DNA from 2 places in the Pseudarthrobacter sp. 05T312 genome. Region 1 is predicted to be linked to the other one. Evidence: predicted binding sites of a transcription regulator. Region 1 holds the regulator's gene; the other holds the start of a gene.

Region 1 (9,466 bases):
CGTGGACTTCACCTATGAGGTGTCCAGGTCGCTGGCCGCGTGCGAAGGCGCGATTCTGTTGGTCGATGCGGCCCAGGGCATCGAAGCCCAGACGCTGGCGAACCTGTACCTGGCCATGGAGAACAATCTCGCCATCATCCCGGTCCTGAACAAGATCGACCTGCCGGCGGCGCAGCCTGAAAAGTACGCAGCGGAACTGGCCAGCCTAATCGGAGGCGACCCGGAGGATGTGCTGCGGGTGTCCGGCAAAACCGGCGTTGGCGTGGAGGCGCTCCTGGACAAGATCGTCCGCGACCTGCCGGCGCCGAAGGGCGATCCGGACGCGCCGGCCCGGGCCATGATTTTCGACTCGGTCTACGACACCTACCGGGGCGTGGTGACGTACGTGCGCGTGGTGGACGGCATGCTCCACCCCCGTGAACGCATCCAGATGATGTCCACCCGGGCCTCGCACGAGCTCCTCGAAATCGGCGTCAGCTCCCCGGAACCCACACCCTCCAAGGGCCTCGGCGTGGGCGAAGTGGGCTACCTGATCACCGGCGTAAAGGACGTCCGGCAGTCCAAGGTGGGCGACACCGTCACCAACCTTGCCAAGCCGGCGGCCGAGTCCCTGCCCGGCTACGCCGACGCCAAACCCATGGTGTTCTCGGGCCTGTATCCGCTGGACGGCGCCGACTACCCGGTGCTGCGCGACGCCCTCGAAAAGCTCATGCTCAACGATGCAGCACTGGTCTACGAACCGGAGACCTCGGCCGCACTGGGATTCGGCTTCCGAGTCGGCTTCCTCGGCCTGCTGCACCTTGAGATCACCCGCGAACGCCTGGAGCGGGAATACAACCTCGACCTGATCTCCACGGCACCGAACGTGGAATACGAGGTGACTTTGGAGGACAAGAAGGTGGTCCGGGTGACCAACCCCAGCGAGTACCCCACGGGCAAAATCGCCGAGGTCCGCGAACCGATGGTTTCGGCCACCATCCTGGCCCCCAACGAATTCGTCGGGGCCATCATGGAACTGTGCCAGTCCCGCCGCGGCGTCATGGGCGGCATGGACTACCTCTCCGAGGACCGGGTGGAAATCCGGTACCGCCTGCCGCTGGCGGAAATCGTGTTCGACTTCTTCGACATCCTTAAGTCCAAGACCCGTGGCTACGGCTCCCTGGACTGGAAGGCCGACGGCGAGCAGGTCGCCGACCTCGTGAAGGTGGACATCATGCTCCAGGGCGAACAGGTGGACGCCTTCAGCGCCATCACCCACCGCGACAAGGCCTACGCCTACGGCGTGATGATGACCGGCAAGCTCCGCGAACTCATCCCGCGTCAGCAGTTCGAGGTGCCGATCCAGGCGGCCATTGGCTCCAGGATCATTGCCCGCGAAAGCATCCGGGCCATCCGCAAGGACGTGCTGGCCAAATGCTACGGCGGTGACATCTCCCGAAAGCGCAAGCTGCTGGAGAAGCAAAAAGAGGGCAAGAAGCGCATGAAGATGGTGGGCACGGTGGAGGTTCCGCAGGAAGCGTTCATCGCCGCCCTCACCACCGACGAATCGAAGGACAAGGCCAAGAAGAAGTGACCACCGCGCAGCAGGGGACCCGCTGATGCCCAGCGTACTTCCCCTCGGCGACCCGGCGCCGTCGGACGGTCTGCTGCCTGCCCAGGCTGCGGACGATGCGGCGGGCCGGGCCTTTGGCCTGTACGTCCACATTCCGTTCTGCGCGGTGCGCTGCGGGTACTGCGATTTCAACACCTACACCGCTACGGAACTGGGCGGCGGCGCGTCGCAGGATGCCTACGCGCAAACCGCAGTGTCGGAAGTGTCCTTGGCCGCCCAGGTGATGAGTCGTTCGGGGCTGCCGGAACGCAAGCTCAGCACTGTCTTTTTCGGGGGCGGTACACCCACCCTGCTTCCGGCCGATGACCTCGCCCTGATCCTTCGCGCCGCCATTGACCGGTGGGGCATCGAGGACGGCGCCGAGGTCACCACGGAAGCCAACCCCGATTCGGTCACCCCCGAATCCCTCGCCATCCTCAAGGAGGCGGGTTTCACGAGGGTCTCCTTCGGCATGCAGTCCGCAGTCCCGCACGTGCTGAAGGTCCTGGACCGCACCCATACGCCCAGCAGGGTTCCGCAGGTGGTGCAGTGGGCGCGGGAGGCCGGGCTGGATGTCAGCCTGGACCTGATATACGGGACGCCGGGGGAGTCGCTTGCCGACTGGCGCCACTCCCTGGAGACTGCCCTCTCCTACCAGCCGGACCACATCAGCGCCTACGCGCTGATTGTGGAGGACGGCACCAAGCTGGCCGCGCAGATGCGCCGCGGCGAGGTGCCGGGAATTGACGACGACGACCACGCCGACAAGTACGAACTCGCCGACCAGCTCATCACCGATGCAGGGCTCGGCTGGTATGAGGTCAGCAACTGGGCGCGGAGTCCGGAGCACGCGTGCCGCCACAACCTGGCCTACTGGCGTGGCGACGATTGGTGGGGCATCGGCCCCGGCGCGCACTCGCACGTGGGCGGGGTGCGCTGGTGGAACGTGAAGCACCCGTCCGCGTATGCCAACCGCCTGTCCCAGGGGCATTCGCCTGCGGCGGGCCGGGAAACCCTTGACGCCGAAACCAGGAACATGGAGCGGGTGATGCTGGAAGCGCGCCTGCAGTCAGGCCTTGAGGTTTCGGCCCTCAGCGCCGGAGGAAGGCACCAGGTTGCAGGGCTCATTGCTGACGGCCTGGTGGAGCCGGCCGCCGCTTTCCAGGGCCGCCTTGTCCTTACGCTGAAGGGCAGGCTCCTGGCGGACGCCGTGGTCCGCCGCGTCCTTCCGGACTGACGGCCGCCGGCGCGTCCAAGGGGAGGGCCCGCTCCGCTACTTGATCCAGCGCAGGTTGTACTGGTAGCGGTGCGGCTGGCCCTTGTTGACGTGGATCCCTGCGGCCACGGAGAAGCAGGTCAGCGCGACCCAAATCAGGGTTGCGATCACGGCGAAGATGTTGCCCACGTAGGGAATGAACACCAGGATGTTGGCCAGGACGGCGGCGATGGTGGGGGGCAGGCTGAAGTTCAGTGCCTCTTTGGATTCCTGCGCGGTGAACGGCCCGCGGTGGCGGAAGATCAGGTAGATCAGCAGCGAGGGCACGCAGCCAAGGATCCCGCCGAAATGTGCCAGCGTGGCCCATTGGCGGTCCTCGCTGGCCGTGAGCGGCAGGGCATTGGCGGGGACGCCATGGTACTCGGAGCGGCCTTGGCCGTCCCTGTGATCACGTGCGTTTTCTGCCACAGTCTGTTCCTTCGGAGATGCAAGTGGTGCTGACGTCAAATACGGGTGCGGTGTGCAATACCCCTGGGAGAGCCGGCATTGCACTATCAAGAATACTGGCTCCGGGGGCAGTGTCCGCCCTTCAGGGCACGGTGAGGAAGTCGATGACTTCCTCAACCCGCCCCAGCAGCGATGCTTCCAGGTCGGCGTATGTGCGGACGGCACCCAGCAGTTTCTGCCATCCGAGGCCGATGTCTTCCTTGGTGGCGTGCGGCCAGCCGAAGGCTTTCAGGATCCCGGTCTTCCAGTCCTGTCCACGGGGCACGGCAGGCCACTTGTCGATGCCCAGCACCGCCGGCCGGATAGCCTGCCAGACATCAACGTAGGGGTGTCCCACGATCAGGACATTCCCGGCCGCGCCGGGGGAGGCCATAACGGCGTCGGCGATGCGGGACTCCTTCGAATCCGGAACGAGGTGGTCCACGAGGACGCCGAGCCGCCGGCCGGGACCGGGGTTGAAGCCGGCAACCGCAGCGGCGAGATCGTCGATGCCGTGCAGGGGTTCGACGACGATGCCCTCTACCCGAAGGTCGTCGCCCCAGACCTTTTCCACCAGTTCGGCGTCGTGCTTGCCCTCCACCCAGATACGGCTTGCCTTGGCCACCTGGGCCCGCTGGCCGGCGACCCGGACAGAACCGGAGGCCGTCCTGCCGGCGACCGGACCGCCGGCAGCCGGACGTGGTGCCGGGGGCACGAGCCTGATGGGCCGGCCCTCCAGGAGGAAACCGAAACCCAGCTTGAAGGACCGGGACTTCCCGCGCCGGTCCTCCAGGGCAACCACGTGCATCCCTCCGGATTTTTCCACCCGCGTCACGGCACCCACCCAGCCTGACTGCACATCCTCCAGCACCATGCCCCGCTCCACCGGCACCTCGGGCAATTCCGCTTTGGCCGGGGCGGATATGCCGCGGGGCCCCCAGTTTTGGTAATCCATGGATTCGATCCGCCTAGCGCTAGGTCCTCCGCACCGGAATTTCGCCCGGAGCGGTACCAATGCTAACAACGGGCCAAGGCATAATAGACTGTTAGCACTTAGGCATGTCGAGTGCTAACAAGGTGGCATCTGGCGGGGCATGGGCCCCGCACCGTGGATGGAGGTGGAGAGTGAGCGAGCCACGCAAACTGGAAGTGCTGCGGGCCATCGTGGAGGATTACGTCCACTCCCGCGAGCCGGTCGGGTCGAAGGCCCTGGTTGAGCGGCACCATCTTGGGGTTTCCAGCGCAACTATCCGGAACGATATGGCGGCCCTTGAGGACGAGGGATTAATCACGGCCCCCCACACCAGTGCAGGGCGGATTCCCACGGACAAGGGCTACCGCCTTTTCGTTGACCAGATCTCGGCGGTCAAGCCGCTCTCTGCAGCCGAACGCCGGGCCATCCAGTCCCTGCTTGAAGGCGCAGACGATCTCGACGACGTCCTGGACCGTACTGTCCGGCTGCTTTCCCAGCTGACCAACCAGGTGGCTGTGGTCCAGTATCCGCACCTCAGCAAGGCACTGGTGCGCCACATCGAATTCGTGCTGCTTGCCCCCCGCAAGGTGTTGGTGGTGCTCATTGCCAACAGCGGCAAGGTGGAGCAGCGGGTCATCGACGTCGGCCAGGACCTGGGCGACGACGCCGTGGCAGCACTCCGCACGCGTTTCCTCGCCGCACTGTCCGGGACGCCGCTGAGCCGGCTTGCCACGGCCCTTCCCTCCGTCGTGGCGGGCACAGCGCAGGCACACCGCCAGGCTGCGCACGCCCTGGCACTTGGCCTCGAGGGTCTGGCGCAAAACACCAGGGAGGACCGGATGGTCATGGCCGGGACAGCAAACCTGGCCCGGTCCAACGTGGACTTCCCCCTCAGCATCGGCCCCGTACTCGAGGCCCTTGAGGAGCAGGTGGTGATGCTGCGGTTGCTGAGCGAGATGGCACAGGACCACCGCGGCGTTGCCGTCAGCATCGGAAGGGAGAACCCCTACGACGGCCTGGCCGAGGCCTCGGTAGTGGCCACCGGCTACGGCCCCGACAGCGTCGCCAAGGTAGGGATCCTGGGCCCGACCAGGATGGACTACCCCACCACCATGGCCGCCGTCCGGGCAGTGGCCCGCTACCTTTCCAGGATTTTGGGGCCCTGACCCGCGCGGCCGGAGCATTCTCCGGCCGGGAACAAAGAGCCGGGCGCCCGACTGAACGCAGTACAACAAGGAAGAGATACGAACTTTGAGCAGCCACTATGACGTCCTTGGAGTCTCACCCGAAGCTACGGGCGAAGAGATCAAAAAGGCCTACCGCAAACTGGCCCGTACCCTCCACCCGGACGTAAACCCCGGTGAGGATGCCTCGGAACGCTTCAAGGCAGTAACTCACGCCTACGAGGTCCTTTCCGACCCCCAGAAGCGCCGGATCTACGACACCACGGGCAACGAGAACGGCACGGACAACGGCTTCGGCGGAGCCGGTTACGCGGGCCAGGGCTTCGCATTCCAGGACATCTTCGACACCTTCTTCGGCGCCGGGGGCAGCTCCGGCCCGGCTTCCCGCGTCCGCCGCGGCCAGGACGCCCTCATCAGCGTCCGGATCGACCTTCGCGACGCCGTGTTCGGCGTGAACAAGAAGCTCGAAGTGGACACCGCCGTCGTCTGCCCCACCTGTGAGGGATCCTGCTGCCGGCCCGGCACGCACCCCGAGCGCTGCGACATCTGCGGCGGCAGCGGCCAGGTCCAGCGGGCCGTCCGCTCCATTCTTGGCCAGGTCATGACGGCGGCCCCCTGCGGCACCTGCGAAGGGTTCGGCACCGTCATCAAGGACCCCTGCAACGAATGCAGCGGCCAGGGCCGAATCCGCAGCCGGCGTTCGCTGACCATCAAGGTACCCGCCGGCGTGGCCACCGGAACCAGGATCCAGCTCTCCGGGCAGGGCGAGGCGGGACCTGCCGGCGGCCCCGCCGGCGACCTGTACGTGGAAATCCGTGTCAACAATGACGCCACCTATGTGAGGGAAGGCGATGACCTTCACGCCACCCTGCACATCCCGATGACTGCCGCCGCCCTGGGCACCGACGTCAACCTGGAAACCTTCGACGGCACCCAGGACATCGACGTCAAGCCCGGAACCCAGTCCGGCGAGATCATCACCCTGCGCGGCCTGGGTGTCACCCACCTGCGCGGCTACGGCCGCGGGGACCTGAAGGTCCACCTCCAGGTGGACACGCCGGCCAAGCTCGACCCGGCGCAGGAGGACCTCCTCCGGCAGCTCGCCAAGCTTCGCGGGGAACAGATCACCGAGGGAAAGCTCGCCGCCAGCGGTGGCATGTTCGCCAAGCTTCGGGACCGGTTCGGTAACCTGTAGCGGTGAGCAATCCCGTCTTCTTCACACCCGCCGGCTCGCTGGCCGGAATGGTCCCTGGCGGCCATTTTGTCCTGGACGGTTCCGAGGCACGCCACGCCGTGACGGTCAAACGGCTGTCGCCGGGAGAGTCGGTGGACATCGTCGACGGCGCCGGCACCCGCATGACCGGAAAAATCGTCGCAGCTGCCCCTTCCGGTCTCGAAGTGGAGTGCGGCGCCGTGGCCACGGATGAAAGGCCGGACGTCCGGCTGGTACTGGTCCAGGCGCTGGCCAAGGGTGACCGCGACGAGCTGGCAATCGAGACGGCCACCGAACTGGGGATCGACGCCGTCGTACCGTGGCAGTCCGAACGGTCGATCGTCCGTTGGAAGGGCGACAGGGCCGCCCGCGCCCATGCGAAGTGGGAATCTGCCGTGGCGGCGGCCGCGAAACAGGCGCGCCGGGCCTGGATTCCCGAAGTCCGGGCTGCGGTTGAAACGGCAGGGCTCTCCGCTGCCGTGGAGGCCGCTGACCTGGCGGTCATCCTCCACGAAGACGCTGTGCGCCCGATGCGTGCTGTCCTTCAGGAGTGGCAGGGGAGTGCCCCGGCCGGGATCCGGGAAGTCCTGTTGATTGTCGGTCCGGAGGGTGGCATCAGCCCGCGGGAAGTAACGAAACTTTGCGACAAAGGCGCCGTGACTGCCCTGTTGGGGCACCACGTCCTGCGGTCCTCCACAGCCGGTCCGGCCGCCGTCGTGCTGGCAAGCGACATCCTTGGCCGGTGGGCCGCTACCTGACCTTGAAGGACCTCGTGTCCTCATTGCGGTCCGGCTCCCCGCCGGAACCTGCCTGGGCCACCCGGAGCTCGTAGTCGCCCGGTGGCAGGTTGAGCGCCAGCGTGAAAACTCCCGCCTGCCCCTGGGCGGCGGCCGCCGTGGTCTCTCCGGTCAGGAAGGGCGTTTTGCTGCCGCCGTCCCCGGACTGCAGGATTTGCCAGTGCAGCTTTGCCCCCGGCGACGTGCTGCGGCCGGTGATCTTTACGCTGCCGCTGGGCACCTCGGTGTTTTCCTGGGGATCGATGATCCAGACCGGCGCCACCAGGCCGGCGGCCCGGGTCATCAGTGCGCCCAGCTGGACTTTTCCGAACGCCACGTAGTCCGTGTGGCCGTCCACCAGGATCCGCACCCGGATCTGCTGCCCGGTGTCGATCAGGCCCGAGCTCGCGGCGGCTGCGGTGGCCGTGTAGATCAGCTGCTGGATGGCCCGGGCCGCCATATCAGCGTCGAGGTTGCTGTTGAACGCATCAGCGGAGACGTCAACGGTGATGATGTCCTTGCCCGAAATGGACGTAGCCAGTTTGTCCGGATTCTGCCACGGCGTGAAGAAATCAGGGTCAAGCGGTTTCTCTGACATCATGGCGCGCAGGGCCCGTGTCACCGGGTTTTCCTGCTCCGGGACGTCCCGGAACTCGCGGTAGAGGAAGACGTTCCCGCCCGTGCGGCCGATCCAGTAGACAGGCGCCTTGTTAGAGGACTGGGTGGTTTCCAGCGGGGCGCTGGTGGAGGGTGCGTCCGGCATGGTGCCGCCGGTGGCCGGGACCGAGGCGACGGTCCCCGTAGGGGCTGGTCCGCCTTCGGCAGTGCAGGCAGCGAGCACCGGAACGAGCACCAGGATTCCCGCGAGGACGGCCGGGCGCAGGCGGCCCAGGGGTCGTCCTGCCCTTTCGGGCACAGAGGTTTCCGGCACTGTCCTGCCCTTGTCCTTTCATGGCGTGGCGGGCCGATCCCCCTGGCGGCCTGGCGTTCCAGCAGATGCTGCTGGATTTCCAGCATTGCACAGGGGAGGGCCGCCCCAACCGCACTTTTGCCTCCCCGGCCGCAACTGCAACGGGAACGATATGAGGCCGATATGAAGTTGATACCAAACGCTGCTTTTCGTTGCCGGCGGACGGCCCTTCAGGGTGGCGGAGGTGCAGGTCACTGGCCCGCAAAGTATCCGGCCGGGGCGTGTGCTGGCGTAAGATAAAGGGATCGCTGGCAGGGTGCTCCGTGCAACGGGCACCGGCTGCAGCAAACAACTGATGTCGATCTTCGAGGGGACCACGGGCCTGCGGGCCAGCACCATGACTGAATCAGCAAATGGTAAGCGCCGGCTCAACACGGGCGATGGCAGTCCGGGGGAATTCCCGCACTCCCTTCCCGGCATCCGGACCGAAGTAGTCCTCTTCGAGAACTCAGACCAGATGGTTCAGTCGCTCGGCAGCCATGACGAGGCGCTGCGGTTCATCGAGGAGCAGTTCCCGGACGTCAACTTCCATGCCCGCGGCAACGAACTGTCCATCAGCGGACCGGTCAGCGACGTTCCCCGCATCATGCGGCTCCTCCAGGAGGTCCGTGGCCTTGTGGCCCGCGGCACCGTCATCACCCCCGCGGTGCTGCAGCAGCTGGTGGCGCTCCTGCGCACGCAGTCACTGCAGAATCCCGTGGACGTGCTGACCCACGACATCCTCTCCAGCCGCGGCCGGACCATCCGGCCCAAGACGCTCAACCAGAAGACCTACGTTGACGCCATTGACGCCAACACGGTGATCTTCGGCATCGGTCCGGCCGGTACCGGCAAGACCTACCTGGCCATGGCGAAAGCCGTCCAGGCACTGCAGCAGAAGGAAGTCAGCCGGATTATCCTGACGCGCCCCGCGGTGGAGGCTGGCGAGCGGCTCGGGTTCCTGCCCGGTACGCTCAGCGACAAGATCGACCCCTACCTGCGCCCCCTTTACGACGCCCTGCACGACATGATGGACCCGGAATCCATTCCACGGCTCATGGCTGCCGGCACCATCGAA
Region 2 (10,899 bases), on a different contig from region 1:
AAGCGGCCGACACCCGGCCCCGCTCCCTCGCAAGAGTGTCCACCGGATGCCGTCCCGGCCCTCATCGGCTCCCCTGCCATAACGAAAATGCGGCCCCCTCCGAAGAGGGAGCCGCATTCTGCGGTTTGGCGGGCAGGGTCCCGGCCGGGGAGGCTTAGAAGCCGCCCATGCCGCCCATGCCACCCATGTCGTCGCCACCGGCGGGGGCTGCAGCCTTCTCCGGCTTGTCAGCAACCACTGCTTCGGTGGTGAGGAACAGGCCGGCGATGGACGCCGCGTTCTGCAGGGCAGAGCGGGTTACCTTGACCGGGTCGTTGACGCCGGCTGCCAGCAGGTCGGTGTATTCACCGGTTGCTGCGTTCAGGCCGTGGCCGGCGGGCAGGCCGCGGACCTTGTCGACAACCACGCCCGGCTCCATGCCGGCGTTGAAGGCAATCTGCTTCAGCGGCGCGTCGATGGCAACACGGACGATGTTGGCGCCCGTTGCTTCGTCGCCGGAGAGCTGAAGGTTGGCAAATGCCTTGGCGCCGGCCTGGATCAGGGCCACGCCGCCACCGGCAACGATGCCTTCTTCAACGGCAGCCTTCGCGTTGCGCACTGCGTCTTCGATGCGGTGCTTGCGCTCCTTGAGCTCAACCTCGGTTGCGGCTCCGGCCTTGATGACTGCAACGCCGCCGGCCAGCTTGGCCAGGCGCTCCTGCAGCTTCTCGCGGTCGTAGTCGGAGTCGGAGTTCTCGATCTCGGCGCGGATCTGGGAAACGCGGCCGGCGATCTGGTCGGCGTCGCCGGCACCTTCGACGATGGTGGTCTCGTCCTTGGTGACAACAACCTTGCGGGCCTGGCCCAGGAGCTCCAGGCCGGCAGTCTCCAGCTTGAGGCCAACTTCTTCGGAGATGACCTGGCCGCCGGTGAGGACGGCGATGTCGGCGAGCTGGGCCTTGCGGCGGTCGCCGAAGCCCGGAGCCTTGACGGCGACGGACTTGAAGGTGCCGCGGATCTTGTTCACGATCAGCGTGGCCAGGGCCTCACCCTCGATGTCCTCGGCAATGATCAGCAGCGGCTTGTTGGACTGCATGACCTTTTCCAGGACAGCAACCAGTTCCTTGACGTTGGAGATCTTGGAGTTGACGATCAGGATGTACGGATCCTCGAGGACCGTTTCCTGACGCTCAGCGTCGGTGACAAAGTAGGCGGAGATGTAGCCCTTGTCGAAGCGCATGCCTTCGGTGAGTTCCAGCTCCAGGCCGAAGGTGTTGGACTCCTCGACCGTGATGACGCCTTCCTTGCCCACCTTGTCGAGGGCTTCGGCGATGAGGGCACCGATCTCGTCGTCACCGGCGGAGATGGAGGCGGTGGCCGCGATCTCTTCCTTGGTTTCGATTTCCTTGGCGGAGTTCAGCAGTTCGGCGGTGACGGCCTCAACAGCCTTCTCGATGCCGCGCTTGAGGGACAGCGGGTCGGCGCCGGCAGCAACGTTGCGCAGGCCTTCCTTGACCAGGGCCTGGGCCAGGACGGTTGCCGTGGTGGTGCCGTCGCCTGCAACGTCGTCGGTCTTCTTGGCAACTTCCTTGACCAGCTCGGCGCCGATCTTCTCGTAAGGATCGTCCAGCTCGATCTCCTTGGCGATGGAAACACCATCGTTGGTGATCGTGGGGGCGCCCCACTTCTTTTCGAGGACGACGTTGCGTCCACGCGGGCCGAGGGTGACCTTAACGGCGTCGGCGAGGGTGTTCAGGCCACGCTCAAGGCCGCGGCGTGCCTCTTCATCAAATGCAATGATCTTGGCCATAACGGCAATAGTCCTTTCGGGACAGTCGTTAAGAATGAACCTTCGCTGCAGTGCCCGCGACGGACGATCCTTTGCCGGCGGCCTCTGTATGCCTCCGGGCGGGGATCTCACTGAAGTGAGGTGTTTCTTTCGCTCGTCGACCGCTGCCGTGCGCTGCCGGCCGGAACCAGGCGTTGCTTTAGCAGTCGGTGCGTCAGAGTGCTAAGTCAATAATTAGCACTCCCCAGGTGAGAGTGCAAGCGAAAAGACGCGTAACGCGCCGCAGGACGGGGCCGCTTCGCCCAGGGCGATCAGCCGGAGTGGCCCGACGTCTCCCGGCCGGACAGCGAGGGGTTGTTGTCAGCCCCGAAGGTGTACACGGAGAAAGCGGCTGAGGTGATGTCCCCGTTGGAATCGAAGGCAACCGGGCCCGATTCGCCGTCGTAATTGATGTCCGGGCTGCCCGCAAGGCCGCCGAGGCACTCCTTGTAGCTCAGGCAGGGAGCGGCCGGCGTGCCGGCACCGGCACCGGCACCGGAAGAAGCCGTTCCCCCGGAGACCGGGACCAGGTTCGCGGCAATGGAGCGTCCGGCGTCATCCTGGGCACGGGCCGCGGCGAGGGCCGCCAGCGTGACGGCGTCGTAGGTTTCAGCGGCGAAGGAGACATCCTTGAGTGCCGGGTCGACGGCCAGCAGTTTCGCCTGGAACGCAGCGCTGGGCAGCTGTCCGGGAACCACGGCGCGGGCGCCTTCGAGTGTCCTGGGTGCGAGCCCGGACCCGTAGCGGGCAAACGCGCCGTCGCTGAGGATGATCCGGGAGCCGGCAAGGCCTGCATTGTTCAGTTCCACCAGCGCGCCCTGTGCACCCTCGCGGGCAATCAGGACGACGGCGTCCGGTTTGGCCTTGGAGGCGGAGCGGGCGGCTTCCGCGGCGGCACCGGCCTTGAAACCGGCGCCCGGCAGGACCGTGAGTCCGGACCCTTTGGCTGCATCCGTGACGGCTGCCGAGAGGTCCTTGCCGTAGGTGCCTTCCTGGTACAGCACGCTGATCGTGGCGGCGCCGGCGTCCTTGGCAAGTTTGGCCAGCACGGGCCCTTGCGCGACGTCGGCTGCTGCGGTCCGGAAGTAGTAGCCGCCGCTGGCCAGCCCGGAAAGAGCGGCAGCGGTATTGGCCGGAGAGATCAGGGGGATGCGTGCACGGGACAGGATATCCGCCGCTGCCGGGGCATGGCTGGAGTCGGTGGGCCCGATCACCACGTCCGCTTTGGCGGCCGCCGCGTCGCTTGCCTGCTTGGCAGCGTCCTCGTCCGGGTGCACCGGAAGGAGCTCCACCGGCCGGCCTTTATGCCCGCCGGCGGCGTTGATGTCCTGGATGGCAAGCTTGGCGGCAGCCAGTTGCGGGGCGTTGAGGAAGGCGTTCTCACCGGCGTTGTCCAGGACCACGCCCACCCGGAGCACACCGTCGCCGGACGCCTCGGCCGGTTCCACCCTGGCGTTCCCGCCGGTGCCGGCGCATGCACCCAGCGAAAGGACAGCTCCCAGGGAGAGCGCGAGGACCGGCATGACACGGCTTCCGGGACGCAAGGCGGGCATCACTGCGCGGGCCGGACGTTTTCCGCCTGCGGACCTTTTTCACCCTCGCCGACGTCGAGTTGGACCCGCTGTCCCTCGGCCAGGGCACGGTACCCCTCCCCCTGGATGGCGGACCAGTGGACAAAGATGTCGTCACCGGAGCCGTCAACGGTGATAAAGCCGTAGCCCTTTTCAGCGTTGAACCATTTGACGGTTCCCAGTGCCATGATCAACAACTCTTTCCATCGGGGGCCGGGTGGAGACCAGACCGGCGTAACGGGACGGTGTGCGGCTACCGGTAACCCGGGCCAAGGACCACGACGAGCGGTGCCTGGAACTCGGTGCTGCTCACAACGGTGGGGATATTCAGCAGCCCGGCGAGTTCCTGGGCGCTTGCCAGTTGCTGCGGGCCGGCATAGAAGATCACGGAGGACTTTTGCGGGGCGCCGGACCAGTTGCCCACCGGGCCGAGCCGCCAGCCGTCGGCCTGGACCGTCCCGCCTACCCGGCTGGCCAGCCCGGCCGTGCCGGCGGCGTTGTAGACAGCCACTGCCTGCGTCCTGTCGACCACGGCCTGCTGGGTGGCCGAGGACGTGGGCTCTGGCTCACTGCCCTGGGTTGGCCCGGCAGCGGCGGACGGCGTGGGGGTCCCCGTTGCGGCGGAGCCGGCAGCCTGCGTGGCCGTGGGCGTGGATCCGGTGCCGGGCAGCGGGGCTGACTCCACGCTTGCGGAGGCCTGGCTCGCGGTGGCGTTGAAGCCGAGTTTGGGAAGGATCAGGAAGGACACCAGCCCAATGGCAAGGGCTGCCATTCCTACCGCCAGGATGGGCCAAAGCCGTACCCGGGACGGGGCCGAAGCCGTCCGGTGGACACCTTGTCGCGACGCGGCCTCGGGGACCTTGTCGAATTCATCGCGGGCGTATCTGGTCATGGTGGAAGGACATCCTTGTTGATTGCGGCTGTTGTCCCGGCCTGGGGCGTTCTTAAGCGTCGGATCCCAGGCGCCGGGCAGTACGCGCACGGTGGCGCGACGTACGTAGTCTACGCAATCTCTTGACCAGCATGGGATCGTGGGCCACGGCGTCCTCGCGGTCGATCAGTGCGTTGAGGAGCTGGTAGTAGTGGGTTGCGGAGAGGTCAAAGAGGTCGCGAATGGCCTGTTCCTTGGCTCCCGCGTACTTCCACCACTGCCGTTCCAGGGCCAGCATCTGCTGTTCGCGCTCTGACAAGGAGGACTCGCGGAGGATGAAGTCCGCCAGGAGGGACTTCCGCGGGTCCTGCTCCGGCAGGTGTTCCCGGGCCGGTTCCGCCACGGCGCACTCCTTCGCTGGTTACGGTCAATGTCTTACCCCTATGCTAGCCGCCGAATAACAGCGGTGTCATTCGGCTGCGGCCGCCGCCACCGCATGATGCCCGGCTCCACACGGTCCCTGCGACAATGGAACGATGGTTGAATCGGATGCGCTGTTTGAGCTCCAGCAGGACCCGGCGGACACGCTCAGCTTTGCCGGCCTGGCAAAGCTGCCGCTCGCGGAGCTCATGGCTCCGGACTGGGCCTCGGCGCTTCAGGGCGTGGAAGCCCAGCTGCGGAAGGTGCTGGCCTTCCTGGCAGGCGAGGAGGCAGCCGGGCACCAGCTCCTGCCGCCGCCGGCGAACGTCCTGCGCGCTTTCCGCCAGCCGCTCGCCGGCGTGAAGGTCCTCATCGTGGGCCAGGACCCCTACCCCACGCCGGGACACGCCGTCGGCCTGTCGTTTTCCGTCGACCCACGCACGCGCCCCCTCCCCCGCAGCCTCGTGAACATCTACCGGGAGCTGGAATCCGATCTGGGCATTCCCCCGCGCGTCCATGGCGACCTGTCGGCGTGGACGGACCAGGGCGTGCTGCTCCTGAACCGGGTCCTTACCGTCAGGGCGGGCGCGGCCGGCTCACACCGGGGCAAGGGCTGGGAGGAAATTACGACGGCGGCAGTCACCGCGCTGGCCGCACGCAAGGCGCCGGACGGGTCGGGGTTGCCCTTGGTGGCCCTGTTGTGGGGCAAGGAGGCTGAGGCGGTCCGGCCGCTCCTTGCCGGCACGCCAGCCATCACTAGCGCCCACCCCAGTCCGTTGTCCGCGTCCCGCGGGTTTTTTGGCTCGAAGCCGTTCAGCCGCGTAAACCAACTGCTCCGGGAGCAGGGGGCAGCGGACGTAACCTGGGAACTCCCGCCGCTGCCCTAGCTAGGCTTGCCCTATGAGCAATGTCCCCGCCGCCACCAGCGCGACCAAGAAGAGCCGTCCGCAGGTCAACCTCACCGTGCTGCGCAAGGAGCAGCTGTCCCCGCACATGGTCCGGGTGGTGGCCGGTGGAGAGGGTTTTGGCGATTTCGTCAACAACGGGTTCGTTGACCGGTACGTGAAAATCATCTTCCCGCAGCCGGATGTGGAATACCCCTCCCCCTTGGATCTGGAGGTGGTCCGGGAAACCATGCCGCGCGACCAGTGGCCCTTCACCCGCACTTATACGGTGCGCTGGGTGGACCCGGAAACCCGGGAACTGGCCATCGACTTCGTGGTCCATGGCGACGAAGGGCTCGCCGGTCCCTGGGCGGCCAAGGCCCAGCCTGGCGAGACCCTGACGTTCACCGGTCCAGGCGGTGCGTACAACCCCAATCCCGGGGCAGACTGGTATCTCTTTGCCGGTGACGAAGCGGCGCTGCCCGCCATCGCCGCCAGCATCGAGGCCCTCCCGGCGGGGGCAACCGGCCTTGCTTTCCTGGAGGTCGGCTCCGAAGCCGACATCCAGCCCCTTTCGGCGCCTGCGGGACTGCAGGTGACCTGGCTGCCCCGCAACGGCACACCGGCCGGTTCCAGCGACCTGCTGGTCAACGCCGTGGCGGACGCGGAATGGCCCAGCGGCACCGTGGACGTCTTTGCGCACGGTGAACGCGGCTACATGAAGGCGCTGCGGGAGGTCCTGTTCAAGCAGCGTGGCCTGGAACGCCGCCAGGTGTCCCTTTCCGGCTACTGGGCCCAGGGCCGGGTGGAGGACGTGTTCCAGGCTGAGAAGAAACTTCCGGTCGGGCAGATTTAGCTTGTTGCTAGCGGCGGCGCGCCCGGCGCCGCTCGTTGCTGGCAAGGCTGCGGGTCAGCGGACGCGCCAGCACGTCGCCCAGGACGATGCCCCCTGCCGTGCCCAGCACAATGGCGCCGGCACTGAGCATCCCGCCGGCGCCCGCCAGGACCTCGGATTCCTCAACGGTGAGCACATACATTGACCGGAATATCGTGAGGCCAGGCAGCAGGATCAGCGCCGCGGGCACTGCCACCACGAGCTGCGGTGCACCCATGCGCAGTGCCACCACCCGGGCCAGCAGGCCAATGATGACGGCGGCGATGGCAGGGGCGAACCGGTCACCGATACCCAACAGCCCGCAGCCGAGCAGCACCAGGTAACCGGCGACACCCACCGCTGCCGTGGGCAGCAGCAGCTTCCAGGTGGTCTGTTCCGTGATGCCGATAGCCATCACGGCTGCCGCCACGAAGAGAATGAGGACCCAGAGGTCGTAGGCGGGCGGGAAAGTCTGGGTGACGTCGATGCGCTGCAGCCCGGTCAGCTCCCCCACGACAAAGGCAACGGCAATTCCTGCCACGATGGCGCCGAAGGTCAGGAGGGTGGACAGGAACCGGCCCGCCGCGGTGACGGGGAAGCCGTTGATGGCGTCCTGCACGGAGGACACCAGGCGGCCGGTAGGCAGGAGCAGAAGGATGCCGCCCACCACCACGATTGATGGTGACGTGGTGAGCCCCAGCTGCCATAGCAGCAGCGCCAGGATGGTGACCACAAAGGAGCAGCTGGCGGTGATGAAGAAGTCAGGGACCCGCCAGCGTCCCAGCTGCCGGGCCAGCAGGCTGATCCCGATATTTGCCGCGAACGCGATCGCCGATGACACCAGGCCGCCGCCCAGCACTCCCACGAAGACCGCCGCGAAAATGCCGAACGCCACGGTCACCATCCACCGGGGGTACGGCTTGGGGCTGGTGATGGCCTCGTTGAGCCTGCGGATCGCCTCGTCACGGCCCACGCCGCCGGCGACGATGTCGGTGACCAGCTGGTGCACCTTGGCCAGGCCTGCGTAGTTATTGGTCCATGACCGCACCACGCGCAGCAGGGCGATGGGGGTCTGGTCCTTGGGTGCGTAGTTGATGCCTACGGACTGGTTGGTGATGTCCACCTCGATGTTCTTCAGCCCCAGGGCCGCCGTGACGGCGATGATGCTGGTTTCGACTTCGAGGGCTCCGGCGCCGTAACGGAACATGGTTTCCGCAAGGTGCAGGGCGAAGTCCAGGGTTTTGCGCGCTGAGGTGTCCACGCCGCCCACCTGGATGGTGGGGTTGGCGTACGGGCTGCCAGCCAACCGGTCCACAATGCTTAACGGGGCCGTGGGAGGGTTTTCGCCCTGGACCAGGCGGCGCAGCATCCGCTTGGCCGCAGCATCCTGCCGGAGCTGCGCAGGGGTCAGCGGCTCAGTCTTGGGCAGGCCGTCAGTTGTCGGCCTGGACCCTGGCCGTTCGGGCCGGTTGGTCATGCCCGTTTCCTCCCTGTGCGCGGTTAATGGACTGTCAGGATGCGCGCTTCAGCGGCAGTTTGCCCAGCAGTGTGCGGGCGGCCGCCGCGGCGGACCTGGCGAGCTTGTTGGCATGGAAGACGGCCGGGCGCACCGGCAGGACGAAGTCGCCCACCAGCTGGACCACCTCACCGCCGAAGCCCTTCTTGAACTCGTAGCCGCCGTGGCCTTCCTCGTCCTGCCCGGAGATGCCGAACGTGCCGTAGAAGTTGTAGCGCGGGTAGCCCTTCTCCAGGGCGTGCAGCATCATTCCCCAGTAGAGGGAGGTTGCGCCGTTGAAGTAGATGTAGTCCTGGACGGTGCCGCCGATGACGCACACCACCTCGTCGCCGTAGCAAACGAAGTGGATGGCTGCCACGGTTGCCGTTCCAACCGAGTCGGGGAACCGCTCGATGTCCTTCAGGCTCCGCTCGTAGCTGTCCACCAGGTCCTGGACCACCTTGAGCCGGTTGGCCTTCTTCTTGCTGCCGGTCTCCTCAACCTCGCGGCGGAGTTCGGCTGCCGTGGCTGACTCCGCGGCCAGGCGTTCGGTGATGGACTTGCGGTAGGCAGGGATGTCGATCTTGGCCATCATCAGCTTGGTGAATTCCGCGGAGGTGGTGCGGAGCAGGTTCTCGTAGTAGGCGCGTTCGCGGTACACGAAGCCCTTTTCGTCGCCGGCGCGGCTTAGGGCGCCGTAAAAATCGTCAAGGGTTTCCAGGGTGGCCTGTTCGAGGAACACGCCGTTTTTCTCCGCCTTGCGGATGGCTTTCCGCGTCCGGTAGCTGGTGCCCATGATCAGTTCTTCGGCGTCCTGGATCCCCACCAGGTTCTTGATGAACATCCAGTTGACGTTGACGAAGTTCATGTCCAGGCCCTGGTGCTGGAATCCCAGTCGCTCCAGGTCTGCCACCAGCGGCCGGTTGTCTTCGACGTCCGGCTGCTCCGCGCCGTCGGCGTCCCGTGCGATGTACCGGATGTTGGGAGAGATCCGCAGCTCGGCGGCTTTGCGGGCGGCCGCGTGCTTGCGGAGGAGTCCGACGACGGCGCCCACCAGTTCGCGGTCCGTGTAGTCCATGAGGGGGCCCTTGGCGCATTCGCAGACGGTGTAGCCCAGCCGGGTGGTGGTGAAGTTGAGCTTTCCGACGGCGACAAGTTCGCCGTCGCGCCGCACCCCGAAGAGTTCCACCTGCTGGCCGCGGGCGCGCTGGAAGCGGGCAAAGTCGATGGACTGCAGGAAACTGTTCTGCGGGTGCTTCAGGGCGAAGGCCTCGAAGTCGGCGTCGCTGAGGTTGGCGTATTCTAGCCCGGTAGCGGCGGAAACTGTGTTCAAGGGGTGACCTTCTTCTCGACTCTTCGCGGCCGGGGGGCTCGCGGGGCGGACGGTGTTCGGGGCAGGCTGCACAGGTGCGTGCGGCCCGGCGGATGCTTGGGTGTTGGCGCTGGGGGGAGCTGGTCAGTAGAACTGCTGGCCGGTGCGTGCGGTTTCGATCCGGCGGAACACCTTTTCCCCGCCGTTGACCCAGAGCCGGTGCCGGAGTGGGGACAGGACGTAGTCGTGGCAGCCCACAAAGTCGGTGACGGTCTTGGTGAAGCTGGTCTTGAACATCCCCATGCCGTAGAGGTTGTGGGTCTTGTCCTTGATGCGCGCAGCCGGCGGGGTTCCACAGAAGTCGTATTCCGTGCAGCCCAGTTCCTGCATCCGCTTTATGGCGGTCCACTGCACCAGGTGCGAATCCCCGTACTGCTTGCGGTTCTGCGTGGAGCCGCCGTCCTTGTAAGTGGCCTTGGCACCGTAGTTGATGACGAAGGCGCCCACGCTGGGTTTCCCATCCTCGTAGGTGAAGAAAAAGTTGCCCTGGCCGCGGTTGCAGAATTCGTCCCAGAACTGGGCGTAGTAGTCGTAGCTGCGGAGCGGCATGGACCCCTTTGCGCTGACGGTGTTGGCCATCAGGTCGTACAACGCCCGGTAGGTTTCCGGCCCGTGCTCCTGCCGGACCACCTGGCAGCCCTCACGCTCTGCGCGCCGGATGGCGTTCCGGGCGCGGGAGGAGATGGCCTTGAAGACTTCCTCTTCCGTGCCGGCGATGTCCAGCAGGGCGGTGGAGTCGTTGGACTGGATGTTGGGGGCCTTGGCCAGGTGGGCCGCTGCGAGCTCCCGCCGCGCATCGTCGGAGTCGATGATGTCCGGTTCCACCTTGATGGTGAAGACGTTCAGCTTCCTGCTGCGGACCAACCGGGCGCACGCTTTGAGGGTAGCTCCCAGGTCTGCTGCGCCTGCCAGGTCCGGGCCCTTAATGAGGTACCAGAGCCGGCCCAGGACGGGAAAGCTCTTTTCCAGGACCAGGTTGTAGCTGGAGTTCCCTCCGCTTTCCAGCACCAGGAACCGGACTTTCCAGCCGCTTCCGTTCTTGACCGATGCGTAGGCGGCTGACTGCAGCATGTTGCCGCCGTTCGGGTTGGCCGTGACGTGCTTGTCCCAGTTCTCAATTTCCTCGGCTGTGGCAAAACGTGCGGTGAATTCTCGCAAGGGGGCCGTGTCCAATCGGGTTTGTGCGCGGTTTCGGTACTTCTGGATGCGTGCGGACATGCAGCCTCAAGTCTAAAGCCTCGGGCGGCTCCGGCTTTTCTTGAGCATTCCCAGGGCGACGTCACCCGGGTTGTGGCGTGCCACCTTGACGGAGCTCAGCAGGGTCAACAAGGGTTGGGGTATGAAGCCGGACGGGGAACAAAGCATGGCTGCCGCGGGAGGCGGAAGCCGGCCGTACAGCGCAGCCGTGCAGGCGGCCGGGCTTGCCGGTTTCCTGCTGGCCTCACTGCTCGTGGCGGCGCTGGGCGGTTTCGCCTCGGCGGCAAACGTCACTGGCTGGTACGCCGGCGCGGACAAGGCCCCGTGGTCCCCGCCCAACGGCGTGTTCGGCCCCGTGTGGACCATCCTCTATGCAGCAATGGCCCTGGCAGCGTGGCTGGTATGGCG

The links. The regulator HrcA, encoded in region 1, represses chaperone genes, less so after heat shock. The targets are predictions, from matches to a motif close to TTNGCACTCGNNNNNNNCGAGTGCNAA.
Region 2: groL (chaperonin GroEL) is a predicted target of HrcA. The motif match lies at 1,968-1,994, and genes of this name have one in related genera.

The regions. Positions count from the first base shown of each region.
Region 1 is NZ_JBFTLY010000004.1:38,515-47,980, reverse strand. It holds gene lepA (translation elongation factor 4) at 1-1,573, shown strand, start outside; gene hemW (radical SAM family heme chaperone HemW) at 1,599-2,828, shown strand; gene AC1DIP_RS07905 (DUF4870 domain-containing protein) at 2,865-3,275, opposite strand; gene AC1DIP_RS07900 (DUF3097 domain-containing protein) at 3,397-4,248, opposite strand; gene hrcA (heat-inducible transcriptional repressor HrcA) at 4,419-5,432, shown strand; gene dnaJ (molecular chaperone DnaJ) at 5,518-6,645, shown strand; gene AC1DIP_RS07885 (16S rRNA (uracil(1498)-N(3))-methyltransferase) at 6,648-7,421, shown strand; gene AC1DIP_RS07880 (GerMN domain-containing protein) at 7,414-8,331, opposite strand; gene AC1DIP_RS07875 (PhoH family protein) at 8,747-9,466, shown strand, end outside.
Region 2 is NZ_JBFTLY010000008.1:151,802-162,700, forward strand. It holds gene groL (chaperonin GroEL) at 155-1,789, opposite strand; gene AC1DIP_RS12900 (ABC transporter substrate-binding protein) at 2,080-3,330, opposite strand; gene AC1DIP_RS12905 (cold-shock protein) at 3,360-3,566, opposite strand; gene AC1DIP_RS12910 (LytR C-terminal domain-containing protein) at 3,632-4,270, opposite strand; gene AC1DIP_RS12915 (DUF3263 domain-containing protein) at 4,323-4,652, opposite strand; gene AC1DIP_RS12920 (uracil-DNA glycosylase) at 4,786-5,556, shown strand; gene AC1DIP_RS12925 (siderophore-interacting protein) at 5,570-6,409, shown strand; gene AC1DIP_RS12930 (threonine/serine exporter family protein) at 6,417-7,904, opposite strand; gene AC1DIP_RS12935 (peptidoglycan bridge formation glycyltransferase FemA/FemB family protein) at 7,939-9,255, opposite strand; gene AC1DIP_RS12940 (lipid II:glycine glycyltransferase FemX) at 9,379-10,512, opposite strand; gene AC1DIP_RS12945 (TspO/MBR family protein) at 10,634-10,899, shown strand, end outside.